Regions from separate parts of the Pantoea stewartii genome, predicted to be linked through region 3. Evidence: predicted binding sites of a transcription regulator. Region 3 holds the regulator's gene; each other region holds the start of a gene.
The links. The regulator PurR, encoded in region 3, represses purine synthesis genes. The targets are predictions, from matches to a motif close to CANGCAAACGTTTGCNTG.
Positions count from the first base shown of each region.

Region 1 (4,228 bases), 1.8 Mb from region 3:
AGAGCTGGCACCAATCGCCTCCAGCATAACGGTCTGTTGTTCTGGCGACGGACCAATATGGCGCTCAATAAACGCACCGTTGTGTTCAAGCTGGCTGAGAGTCTGAGTCATGAGCTGTAAATCCTGAATCGGGCTGGGGAACAGAGAGTGCTGGTCAGATATCGGCGGCCTCATCTGGAGGCCGCGCAACGATTACTCGTCAATAGATGCTTTGTAGGCATCCGCGTCCAGCAGTGAGTCTAGTTCTGACTCATCGCTGGCTTTGATCTGGAATAACCAGCCGTCCTGATAAGGCTCGCTGTTAACCAGCTCTGGGGAATCATTCAGCGCGTCGTTCACGGCGATAATTTCGCCACTGACAGGAGAATAGATATCGGAAGCCGCTTTTACGGATTCGGCGACGGCGCACTCTTCGCCGGCAGCGAACGTCGCCCCTACTTCTGGCAGGTCCACAAAGACCATATCGCCCAGTAATTCCTGCGCGTGTTCGGTGATGCCGACGGTGTAAGATCCATCCGCATTTTTGCGCAGCCATTCATGACTGTCGCGGTATTTCAACTCAGCTGGCACATTGCTCATCGCCCTTTCTCCTGTAATTATGTTTTACTGCGCAACCGGCTTGCCGGCGCGAACGAAAACGGGTTTAGTCACTTTTACGGGCATTTCACGGTTGCGGATTTCAACGATAGCGTCTTCGCCAATGCCCGCAGGCACGCGGGCCAGCGCAATGCTGTAACCCAACGTTGGTGAGAAAGATCCGCTGGTAATAATGCCCTGCTGCATCTGCCCCTGACTATCCGTAAAACGCACGGGCAGGCCGTTACGCAGTACGCCTTTTTCTGTCAGGATCAGGCCAACCAGTTTTTCAGTGCCTTTTTCGCGCTGACTTTCCAGTGCTTCGCGCCCGATAAAATTGCGGTCCGCCGGTTCCCAGCACAGGGTCCAGCCCATGTTGGCGGCCAGCGGTGAGACGCTTTCATCCATTTCCTGACCGTAAAGATTCATGCCCGCTTCCAGACGCAATGTATCGCGTGCGCCCAGCCCGGCGGGTTTGACGCCCGCGGCGAGCAGGCGCTGCCAGAATGTAACGGCCTGCGCCGCAGGTAGCGCGATCTCGTAACCCGCTTCGCCGGTATAACCGGTGGTGGCGATAAACAGCTCCCCGGCCTGGATACCAAAGAACGGCTTCATACCTTGTACAGCCTGACGCTGTGCATCACGGAAGAGCGTTTGTGCTTTTTGCTGGGCCTGTGGGCCCTGCACGGCGATCATCGCCAGATCGTCACGCTCCCGGACTTCCACGCCATAACCCTGTGCATGCTCATTGATCCATGCCAGATCCTTTTCACGCGTCGCAGAGTTCACGACCAGGCGGAAAAACGTCTCATCCATGAAATACACGATCAGATCGTCAATCACGCCGCCCGACGCATTCAGCATGCCGGTGTAAAGCGCTTTGCCGGGTTGCGTCAGCCTCGCGACATCGTTTGCCAGCAGAAAACGCAAAAACTCACGCGTACGTGCACCGTGCAGATCGACGATGGTCATGTGCGAAACATCAAACATGCCTGCGTCGTTGCGAACAGCATGATGTTCATCCAGTTGGGAGCCATAGTGCAGCGGCATCATCCAGCCATGGAAATCCACCATACGCGCACCGTTTTCCTGATGCTGGTCAAACAGAGGTGTGTGCTGAGTCATAACTATCCTGTGCTGAAACAAGTAAGTTTGAAACCACGCCGCCGGGAGCCGACGCAAACGTTCTCTTTGCAATGACGTTACCACTGAACGGGTCGATTAACCATAAGCAAAGCGAGGTCGAACGCAGGCGCACAGCCTAATCGCGCAAAAGAAAAAGCAGGACAAAAGACTGTAATTTTGTGATTTGACACACAACAAATACGACCTATTCATTTTTTTACAGCCATTTTATTCGTACCGACACGCAAGATGTTAAAAAAATAGCGAAGCAAAAATGGCGTCGAATAAAAATAAGTAATGCGAAACATCACGCAAAATTAGAATAAATCAAATGAGGCGCTGCAACGGTGCAGGACTGCATTTTTACGGTGCAGTCCTTTTTTAAAATAAAAAAGCCAGCAATTACGCTGGCTTTAAGAAAGGGATTCGCGTCAGCGAAGCCAGGCGGGAATGTCGTTCAGGCCCATCGCCTGCCGCAACATGACAGGTTTCACGCCCGGTAAATTATCGGCCAATTTTAGCCCGACATCGCGAAGCAGCTTTTTAGCCGGATTATTGCCCGCAAACAGCTCACGAAATCCCTGCATGCCCGCGAGCATCATGGCGGCACTGTGTTTACGGCTGCGTTCATAGCGGCGCAGATAGAGGTGCTGCCCGATATCTTTGCCCTGCTGATGCAGGCGGCGAACTTCACCAATCAACTCTGCGGCATCCATAAAACCGAGATTGACACCCTGCCCGGCCAGCGGATGAATGGTATGCGCAGCATCGCCCACCAGCGCCAGGCGATGTGCAGCAAAGCTGCGCGCATAGCGTGCCGTGAGGGGGAATGCCTTCCGTTCGCCTTCCAGTTCGCACAGGCCAAGGCGCATATCAAACGCCACCGACAACTGTTGATTAAAGAGCGCCTCAGGCATCGTTTCCAGCCGGGTGGCTTCCTGGGGCGACAGCGACCAGACGATGGAGCACAGATGCGGATCCTGCATCGGCAGAAACGCCAGAATGCCATCCCCATGGAATACCTGACGCGCGACGCCATCATGTGGCATGGAGGTACGGATGTTCGCCACCAGGGCATGGTGTTCATAATCCCAGAAAGTCAGCGGAATATCGGCTTTGTTGCGCAGCCAAGAATTGGCACCGTCTGCGGCAACCATCAGCCGTGCGCTCATCATGCCGCCATCCTGTAGCGTAATGAAGGCTTCGTTATCGCCAAATGCCACCTGCTGAAGATGTGACGACGGCAGCAACGTCACGTCACTGCACTGCCTGGCTCGCTGCCATAAGGCGCAGTGAATCACCGGGTTTTCGATAATGTGCCCGAGATGGGTTAAGCCCTGCTGCTCACCGTCAAATGAGATAGCACCGAAGCTGTCACGATCCCAGACTTCCATGGCCTGATAAGGGCTGGCTCTGAGCGACAGGATCGTCGACCAGACATCCAGTTTTTGTAAAAGACGTTCACTGGCCGCATTGATAGCCGATACGCGGACAGACGGAGAAGCGGTGGCATCAAATTGCGGCTCGGGCGCTTGTTCGAGTACGGCGATACGCAAGCCACTGCCCTGCAGACCGCAGGCCACGGCCAGTCCTACCATACCGCCACCGGCGATCACCACATCATAAGTTTGCATCAGTGCCTCTCAGTTAACGCTTAACCCAGCCAAGCGTGCGCTCGGCCAGAAGATTTCTCAGCAACGGCAGATGATCCATTGCCAGCAGGCCAAGGTTGCGCCCGACGACCAGCGGTGCATGGCGGTTGGCAAACAGGCGCACCAGACCGTCGGTGAGACCGATGGTCGTGGCCCGATCCTGTTGGCGACGCTGGCGGTAATGCTGCATGACAGCATAGCTGCCAGGGTCCTGTTGCTGCCGGTGCGCGGTGGCCAGGGTTTCGGCTAAGGACATGACATCCCTCAGGCCCAGGTTAAATCCCTGCCCGGCAATAGGGTGCAGCGTCTGGGCTGCGTTGCCCACGGTGGCAACACGATGTGAAACGACCGGTTCGGCCTGTTGCAATGCCAGCGGATAGATATCGCGTTTACCGGTGTGGGTAAATTTCCCCAGTCGCCAGCCGAACGCGTGCTGAAGTTCGCTGAGAAACGTCTCGTCGTCCCAGCGCTCAAGCTGCGGGCGCTTATCCAATGAATGACACCACACCAGCGACAGACGGTTGTCAGACATCGGCAGCAGGGCGAGCGGGCCGAACGCAGTAAACCGTTCAAAGGCCCGCCCCTGGTGCGGTATCTCGCTGGTGACATTCGCAATGAGTGCCAGTTGCTGATAAGTTTCGGTTTGCCACTGAATACCGCAGGCTGCCGCGACAGCCGAACGCGTGCCATCAGCCGCCACCAGCACATCAGCGTCCAGCTGTTCATCATTATCCAGCGTGACCTTCACGTGCGCCTGAGTACGGTTCACATTGGTGACCCGTGCCGGACAGCGCAGGGTGACGCCGGGAGCCTGTTTAAGCTGCGCGAATAAACGCTGGCCTACGTCGAACAATTCGACGACCTGGCCCAGCGCG
Region 1 covers NZ_CP049115.1:2,012,547-2,016,774, forward strand. The annotation lists gene gcvP (aminomethyl-transferring glycine dehydrogenase) at 1-111, opposite strand, end outside; gene gcvH (glycine cleavage system protein GcvH) at 193-579, opposite strand; gene gcvT (glycine cleavage system aminomethyltransferase GcvT) at 604-1,701, opposite strand; gene ubiI (FAD-dependent 2-octaprenylphenol hydroxylase) at 2,133-3,335, opposite strand; gene ubiH (2-octaprenyl-6-methoxyphenyl hydroxylase) at 3,349-4,228, opposite strand, start outside.
Region 1: a site for PurR is predicted at 1,752-1,769, ahead of gcvT (glycine cleavage system aminomethyltransferase GcvT). Genes of this name have one in related genera too.

Region 2 (4,228 bases), 1.2 Mb from region 3:
TCGCGTACGGCTTCGATGAGGTCATTGAGATCCTGGAAAATCAGCGCATCTGCTTTGATAATCTGACGAATCTCTTCGACTTCGCGGCCATGGGCAATCAGCTCAGTGGCGCTCGGCATATCAATGCCGTAGACGTTAGGGAAGCGCACTTCCGGAGCCGCAGAGGCGAGATAAACCTTTTTAGCCCCTGCTTCGCGTGCCATTTCAATAATCTGCTCAGACGTGGTGCCACGCACGATAGAGTCATCGATCAGCAAGACGTTTTTATCGCGGAATTCGGCGCGGTTAGCATTGAGTTTGCGGCGCACGGCGCTGCGGCGCAGCTGCTGACCCGGCATGATAAAGGTACGACCGACATAGCGGTTTTTCACAAATCCCTGGCGGTAAGGCTTATCAAGGATGCGGGCGATTTCCAGTGCCGTATCCATGGAGGTTTCCGGAATCGGAATCACCACATCGATATCCAGATCTTCCCATTCACGGGCAATTTTCTGGCCCAGCTTGGTGCCCATGCGGACGCGCGCGCTGTAGACCGAAATTTTGTCCAGGAAGGAGTCCGGTCGGGCAAAATAGACGTATTCGAACAGGCACGGATTGTTTTTGGGGTTCTCGGCACACTGGCGGGTCGAAAGCTGGCCCTGCTCCGTGATGTACACCGCTTCACCCGGCGCGACGTCACGGATGAATTCAAAACCCAGTGTATCCAGCGCGACGCTCTCTGAGGCCACCATATACTCGGTACGGCCATCCGCAATGACGCGTTTGCCCAGCACCAGCGGACGAATCCCGTTAGGATCGCGGAAGGCGACCATGCCGTGGCCGATAATCATCGAGACCACCGCATACGCGCCGCGAACCTGCTGATGCACGGCGGCGATAGCGGCAAAAATGTTGTCGGCTTCCAGCGGATAGTGCTGAAAACGATCCAGTTCCTGCGCGAAGATATTCAGCAGGATCTCTGAGTCTGACGTGGTGTTCACATGACGGCGGCCTTTTTCGAACAGCTGCTTACGCAGTTCATGTGCGTTGGTCAGGTTACCGTTGTGTGCAAGAGAAATCCCGTACGGCGAGTTGACGTAGAACGGTTGCGCTTCAGAAGCGCTGGAGCTGCCCGCTGTAGGATAGCGTGCATGACCAATCCCCATGTTGCCTTGTAAACGCTGCATATGACGGGCTTCGAAAACATCGCTGACCAGGCCGTTGGCCTTACGCAGGCGAAAGCAGTTGAGCGCATCAATCGTACAAATGCCTGCGGCATCCTGCCCACGATGCTGGAGCACCGTTAACGCGTCATAGATCGACTGGTTTACCGGCATGAAACCGGTGATACCGACAATACCGCACATGTTGTCATTTCCTCATTAAGCCGTACGCCCGATGGTCTCACCGGGGCAAAAAACTCGACGTGCTTTTCAGGTAGTCAAAAAACCACCTGATTATAGAACTGAACTCGGGAATAAGTTGAGACTGCTGCCAGTCCGGGCTTTTTGAAAAACCCGTGAATGTATCCAGGAAGAACAGCAAAGCGGCTACAATAAGCACACCACGCAAGGCCCCGAAACAAACGCCTAATACCCGATCGGTTCCCGACAGGCCGGTTTTTTCTACCAGCGAGCCGATAACGTAGTTCACTATCGCCCCCACAATCAGGGTCGCAATGAACAGCACCGCAATGGCGATTCCGTTCCGAACCAGTTCGTCGTCAAAACCTGTAAACCAGACAGCAAGGTAGGCATAGTAATGACTGGCGACAAAAAACGCGCATCCCCAGGTAACAAGAGATAAGGCTTCGCGGACAAACCCTCGAACCAGGCTGACCAAAGCCGAAAAACCAACTACCGCAATAATGACGTAATCAATCCAGATCATGAACTCTTCCAGCGCCAGTGCCATTGCACCCCTGCATCCAGTTCGGGGCGCATTCTAACAGAAAAAGAAAACGTTTGCGTAGGGGTTTTCAGGTTCTGCATCCATAAAAAAGGCGAAGAAAAAAACGAACTTCGCCTGTGAGATTGTTATCCGGTTAACCCCTTGAAAAGCCAGGCTAACCGTTGCCCGCCCCGCTTAGCCAGGGCTGATTGCCGCTGCCTGTTATTCTTATCGGCAGCGCCAATCACGGATTTAACGCGCGCTGTAGGGCTTAACGACGCCGCTTAGACCCGAGACGTTTTTCAGCTCGCCCACTGCCGCCTGCATTTTCGCTTTAGACGCATCCGGTCCCACATAAATGCGGGTGATTTGTCCCTGCACCGGCGTTGACGGCACCGTATAGGCCCGGTAACCCGACAGGCGCAGCTTCGCGACAATCTCGTTGACCTTGCTGGCGTTCTTCAATGCGCCCAACTGGACAACATACGCCTGTCCCGAGGGTTGCGTCTCTTTCGGTTGCTCTGCCGGGGCCGCTTCCTCGGTGCGCGCTGCCTGCTCGGCCGGCCTGGTTTTTTCAACGGGCTTCGCTTGCTCAACCGGTTTGGTTTTCTCGACCGGTTTGCTCTGCGTCTGTTCTACCGGCTTCGGTTTAGCCTGCTCGGTATGTTTCGGTTTTGTCGTCTCAGCTGGTTTTTCTTTCGCTGTCGTCGAATGTACAGGCGGCGGTGATACGACACTCGGCGCACTGTTTTGCTCGGGCTGCGTGCTGCCCTCTTGCGCCTGTGAGTTGCCCCCGTCAGGATGACTTACCGCACTGCCCGCGCCGGCAGGCGGATGGGCTGGCAGCGACTGGGTGACCGGCGGCACCATTTCGCTGTCCTGCTGGTCGTCCGGTTTCGGGACCAGTGGAATCGCCGCAAACTCTTCTTTATAGTGTTTTTTCTTACCATCCAGCAGCCCCGGCAACACAATCACGCCGATGGCCACCAGAATAACGGTACCGACTAAACGGTTTTGAAACTTACTCGCCACGTCCTCTCTCCGTTTCAATCGATTCCATCACCTGCGCGACGGTCAGGAAAGAGCCGCATACCAGGATGATGTCCTGCGGTTCAGCCTGCTGCCGCGCCTGTTGCCAGGCCTGTTCGACATCTGCGAATGCCCGGGCAGACGTTACGTGTGCCATGAGTTGTTCTGCACTGGCACCGCGCGGGCCGGACAGCGGCGCGCAGTACCAGAAGTCGACCTGCGGAGCCAGCGCGGACAGCGTCCCGGCGATATCTTTATCATGCAGCATCCCGACCACGGCGTGAACGTGCCCCCGCGTCGGCAAGGCAGCCAGGCGCGATGCCAGGTAGCCTGCTGCATGCGGGTTATGCGCTACATCCAGAATCACGCGAGGCGACTCACTGACGGTCTGAAAGCGCCCGGGTAACACCGCCAGCGGCAGGCTGGCACGGATATGTGCGTCGCTGACGTTGAGCCCCGAGGCACGCAGCGCCACTAGCGCCGTTGCCGCATTCGGCAGGGGCACCTGCGGCAGCGGTAGATCGCTCAGTTCACCGTGCGCATCGCGCAGAGACCAGCTTTCTGCCTGCGCATGATAGTGCCAGTCACGGCCAAGCTGAATGAGCTGAGCGCCCTTTTCCCTGGCGACATCGGCAATCGTCACCGGCATAGCAGGCTCACCCACCACCGCAGGTTTACCCTGACGGAATACGCCCGCTTTTTCCCGACCAATGCTGTCGCGATCCGGGCCAAGCCAGTCGGTATGGTCCAGCGCAATACTGGTCACTACCGCGACATCGGCATCCACAATATTCGTTGCGTCCAGCCGCCCACCCAGCCCGACTTCCAGAATGACCACGTCAAGCTTCGCCTGCTGAAACAGGTTAAGCGCCGACAGCGTGCCGAATTCAAAATAGGTCAGGGAGATAGTACCGCGTCCCGCTTCAATATCAGCGAAACTGGCGCTGTGTTGCGCTTCACTCAGCTCCTGTCCCTGCACCCGGACACGCTCCGTATAACGCACCAGATGCGGCGAGCTGTAAACGCCCACGCGATAGCCCGCGGCCATCAACAGGGTTTCAAGCGTCCGACAGGTAGTGCCTTTACCATTGGTACCGGCAACGGTGAAAACAAAAGGGGCAGGCTTCAGCAGGTCCAGACGTTGCGCCACCTGGCGAATACGGTCCAGGCCCAGTTCAATTGCCTGAGTGTGGAGGTGCTCAAGATAATAAAGCCACGTGGCCAAAGGCGACGTGGCTTGAGGGAGGTGAAGATTGTCCATATGTCCCGTTTTGCAAATTTATACCTGGTGAAAGCAACAAGGTATAGGGTGCATGGGTGGAAGGCGCGA
Region 2 covers NZ_CP049115.1:1,426,784-1,431,011, forward strand. The annotation lists gene purF (amidophosphoribosyltransferase) at 1-1,346, opposite strand, end outside; gene cvpA (colicin V production protein) at 1,384-1,869, opposite strand; gene dedD (cell division protein DedD) at 2,122-2,901, opposite strand; gene folC (bifunctional tetrahydrofolate synthase/dihydrofolate synthase) at 2,891-4,159, opposite strand.
Region 2: a site for PurR is predicted at 1,933-1,950, ahead of cvpA (colicin V production protein). Genes of this name have one in related genera too.

Region 3 (4,228 bases):
CTAAAACTTTGCTGCATAGCGCCGAAGGCGGGCAGGTACATATCGGTTGCCAGAAAGCCCAGCATACTGAGCACGGCAAGATAGGGAATAAAGCCTTTTGAAGCGGACATCGGGTTCTCATCAGTTGCAGAATAAACGCGGGGCAGTGTAAAAGCTGTACTTCACGCTGTGAAACGGTAAAATTTGCCTGTTGCTGTTAAAAATTTTGAAGGCAAATTATGTGGTCTGAATATGCGCTGGAAGTGGTGGATGCGGTCGCACGCGGTGGCAGCTTTAGCGCGGCCGCCCAGGAACTGCACCGTGTGCCTTCTGCCATCAGCTATACCGTTCGCCAGCTGGAAACCTGGCTGGCTGTGCCGCTGTTTGAACGCCAGCACCGGGAGGTGATTCTCACCCCGGCGGGCGAGCATTTTGTGCGGGAAGGGCGCAGCGTTATCAAAAAAATGGATGCCACACGACGTCAGTGTCAACAGCTCGCCAACGGCTGGCGCGGTCAGATTGGTATTGCCGTCGACTGCATCGTCAAACCGCAGCGGACCCGGCAGTTTGTCAGGGATTTTTACCGCCATTTTCCCGACATGGAGTTGCACATCAGCTATGAGGTCTTTAACGGCGTCTGGGATGCGCTGGCAGACGGGCGAGTGGATGTGGCGATAGGTGCGACACAGGCGATTCCGGTGGGGGGGCGTTTCGCCTTTCGCGATATGGGCACCCTGAACTGGCGTTGCGTGGTGGCGCGTCAGCACCCTCTGACGCAGGTTGCTACGCTAGATGATGAGGCGTTGCGCAACTGGCCTTCTCTGGTGCTGGAAGATACGTCGCGCGCGTTACCGCGTCGTATGACCTGGGCGCTGGATAACCAACGCCGGCTGGTGGTCCCGGACTGGCAAACCGGTCTGGACTGTGTGCGCGCCGGTTTGTGTGTCGCGATGATACCGGGCCATTTAGCGCGGCCCTTACTGGACAGCGGCGAGATGGCAGAGCTGAACTTACCGCAGGCGTTTCCGGAAAGTCCCTGCTGCGTCAGCTGGGCGGAAGATCGCGCATCACCGGCGCTGGGGTGGTTACTCCAGTACCTGGGCGATGCGCAAACGCTAAATCAGGAGTGGTTGAGCGAGGATTAACGGCGATAATCGCGATAAGGACCATAGCCCACCGAACGTCGCTCAATAAGCGTCGGGTGGACTTCAATTGTCTGCGACTCTTCCCGCTTACTGGTGATGCGATCTAACAACATCTCCAGCGCTTTCTCACCCAACTGGGCTTTAGGCTGATGCACCGTGGTCAGTGCCGGGGTGAAATAGCGCGCATTGCGCACATTGTCGTAACCGATGACGGAGATATCCTGCGGCACGCGCAGGCCCATTTCGTCGGCCGCGCAGATTGCGCCCATCGCCATGATGTCGCCCCCACAGAATACGGCGCTTGGGCGCTGCTTCTGTGACAGAATCTGCTGCATGGCCTGATAGCCAGATTCGGGTTCAAAGTCACCCTGCACAATCCATTCGGCACGTGGCTGAATACCTGCTTCTTCCAGCGCCTTGAGGAAACCGGCATGGCGACCGCCTCCCGTGTTACGCTCCATCTGGCCGGGAATGGCACCAATATCGCGATGACCACGCTCAATCAAATAACGTCCTGCCAGATAACCGCCCTGGAAAGCATTGTCCAGTACGGTATCGGTAAAGTCGGCACGGGATTCGCCCCAGTCCATCACCACCATCGGAATATTGCGGTTCGCTTCCAGCATTTGCAGCAGATCATCCGGATACTCTGAACACATCACCAGAAGCCCGTCAACGCGCTTTTGCGCCATCATCGACAGATAGGCGCGCTGTTTTTGCAGGTCATTATGTGCGTTGCCCAAAATCAGGGTATAGCCTTTATCGAAGCAGTGATTCTCAATGGCTTCGATAATTTCAGCAAAGTAGGGCGCTTCACTGGACGTGGCGAGCAGGCCCAGCGTTTTGGTGTGATTCACCTTCAGGCTACGCGCGACTGCGCTGGGAGAATAATGCAGTTCCCGAATCGCTTCCCACACCGCTTCGCAGGTATTTTCTGCGACAAAGCGCGTTTTATTGATGACGTGTGAGACGGTCGTGGTGGACACGCCCGCACGCTTCGCCACATCTTTAATTGTTGCCATGTAAATCGAACTCCCGGGCCTATCTAAATTATTGATAAGCATATTGTTAAACGTTTGCGTCAGCGGACGGTTATTTCTGCGAAAAACATCGCTTTTCTGTCCGGTATTGAGTCATCAGGGCAGGAAATAACGTCTGAAAAGGGCGCGGACGCAACCGATATTGCGCGCTGTTGCGCAACAAAGGGGGGATTCTAACAAGGCTGTGCGGATAAAACGAGATTTTTACCCACGCGTATGTGAAAATGCTTTCACCTTACAAACGTCAGGGTTAAAGGAGAGGGGATGAGTACCGATTTAAAACTGTCATTAATGACGACGGCAGCCGCACTGTTAATGATCATCGCGTTTAGCTTCACCGCTATTCTGCACTAGCCGCATTCGTTTGCAGCGACGCTATACTGGCTGACTGGCTGACTGGCTGACTGGCTGACTGGCTGACTGGCTGACTGGCTGACTGGCTGACTGGCTGACTGGCTGGCTGACTGGCTGGCTGACTGGCTGACTGCGCGTCCAGCCTTGCCGGTGATACGTCCTGTCTGTCAGACCGTATCACCGGCAGGTGCGGCATTTTCGCCTGGAACATCCGGCTGCACAATCGGGGTGAGGTGGGCAATAAAAAAGCCGGGAAGTTGCCTTTCCCGGCTTTTTTGTATGAAGGACGTTTAGCGAACGGTCTTTGGCGTCATAACGCGACGCGCACCAATATAATGGCGCTGCCAGTAATCTTCGCTCAACGCACTGATTTGAATATCTTTACCGGTACGCGGTGACTGAATGAATTTACCGTTGCCCAGGTAAACCCCGACATGATCTGCGGTTCCACGCCCGTTGATGCGGAAGAAAACCAGATCGCCTTTTTCAAGGGATTCGCGGTTGACCGGTGCTGCATCCCGCAGATGGTACATTTCGTTAGCGGTACGGGGGATCTTAAACTTCACGACGTCTTTGTAGGCGTACCATACGAGGCCACTGCAATCAAAACCCGTATGGGGCGATTTGCCTCCCCACTGATAACGCTTGCCAAGTTGCCCCATCAGTTTTGCCATCGCCGTTTCACGCGCTTTCTGGTAACGCTGGCGATGCGCTTTACTCATTTTAATGGTGCCGGTTTCGGTATTGTCTGCCGTTAACGCCTTCGCAGCACGTTGATGACCATACCGTTTTTTGCTGGCGGCATTGGCGGCGACTTTTTTGCTCAGCGTCTTGTGCGAGGCAGTCGTTTTAGCGAGCGTTTTGTGCGTGGTGGTGTGAGAGGTCGTTTTGCTGGTTTTCGTGGTCTTACTGACTTTCTGAACAGCGGAGGTGCGACTTTTTTTAGATGAGGCTTTAACCGCGCGTCGTTTGCGCCGATCATCGTCGCGCGCACTTTTTTTCTCTACCTTATGCAAGCTGGCCTTAACCGTCGCATGCGGGGAGGCAGCAGCGATGTTAAAGAAGAGTTGCGCAAAAGCCAGAATAAGAAGCGTAATGATTGAACGCATAGTCCGTTTACTGGTTAAGCTGTCAGATCAAACAGGTCTCTGACAAAGTTAAGAAAAATCTGATCACCGATCAGCGCCGAAGTCATTCTAGTCCAGTTTTTTTTAAAAGAGTAAGTCCTTTTTTTATTAATTGATGGCCTGGATAAAAATCAGGCATAAATCAGGAATTTCAGTCTCTTATAACAGCAAATTCATTGCAAATTATGAATACATTCATAGTCTTTGTCACAGTTTCCTGCGAATGCCTGACCAGCCTACTTAGCAAACATGGCGATTTAACGTCGGACGAGCCAAAATCTCGTTTTCAGTCCTGGCGTGAAGTCGCTACAATAAAGAAACACGAAGTGACGAATTAAGGAAGGCAATAATGAGTACTGTAGAAAAAATTCAGCGCCAGATCGCAGAAAACCCGATCCTGCTGTACATGAAAGGTTCGCCGAAACTGCCAAGCTGCGGTTTCTCTGCGCAGGCGGTCCAGGCGTTGTCTGCCTGTGGTGAGCGCTTTGCTTACGTGGATATTCTGCAGAACCCGGATATTCGCGCAGAGCTGCCAAAATACGCCAACTGGCCCACGTTCCCGCAGTTATGGGTTGATGGCGAA
Region 3 covers NZ_CP049115.1:180,660-184,887, forward strand. The annotation lists gene punC (purine nucleoside transporter PunC) at 1-110, opposite strand, end outside; gene punR (DNA-binding transcriptional activator PunR) at 219-1,124, shown strand; gene purR (HTH-type transcriptional repressor PurR) at 1,121-2,146, opposite strand; gene cydH (cytochrome bd-I oxidase subunit CydH) at 2,429-2,518, shown strand; gene G5574_RS00825 (hypothetical protein) at 2,505-2,729, opposite strand; gene G5574_RS00830 (C40 family peptidase) at 2,809-3,627, opposite strand; gene G5574_RS00835 (Grx4 family monothiol glutaredoxin) at 3,992-4,228, shown strand, end outside.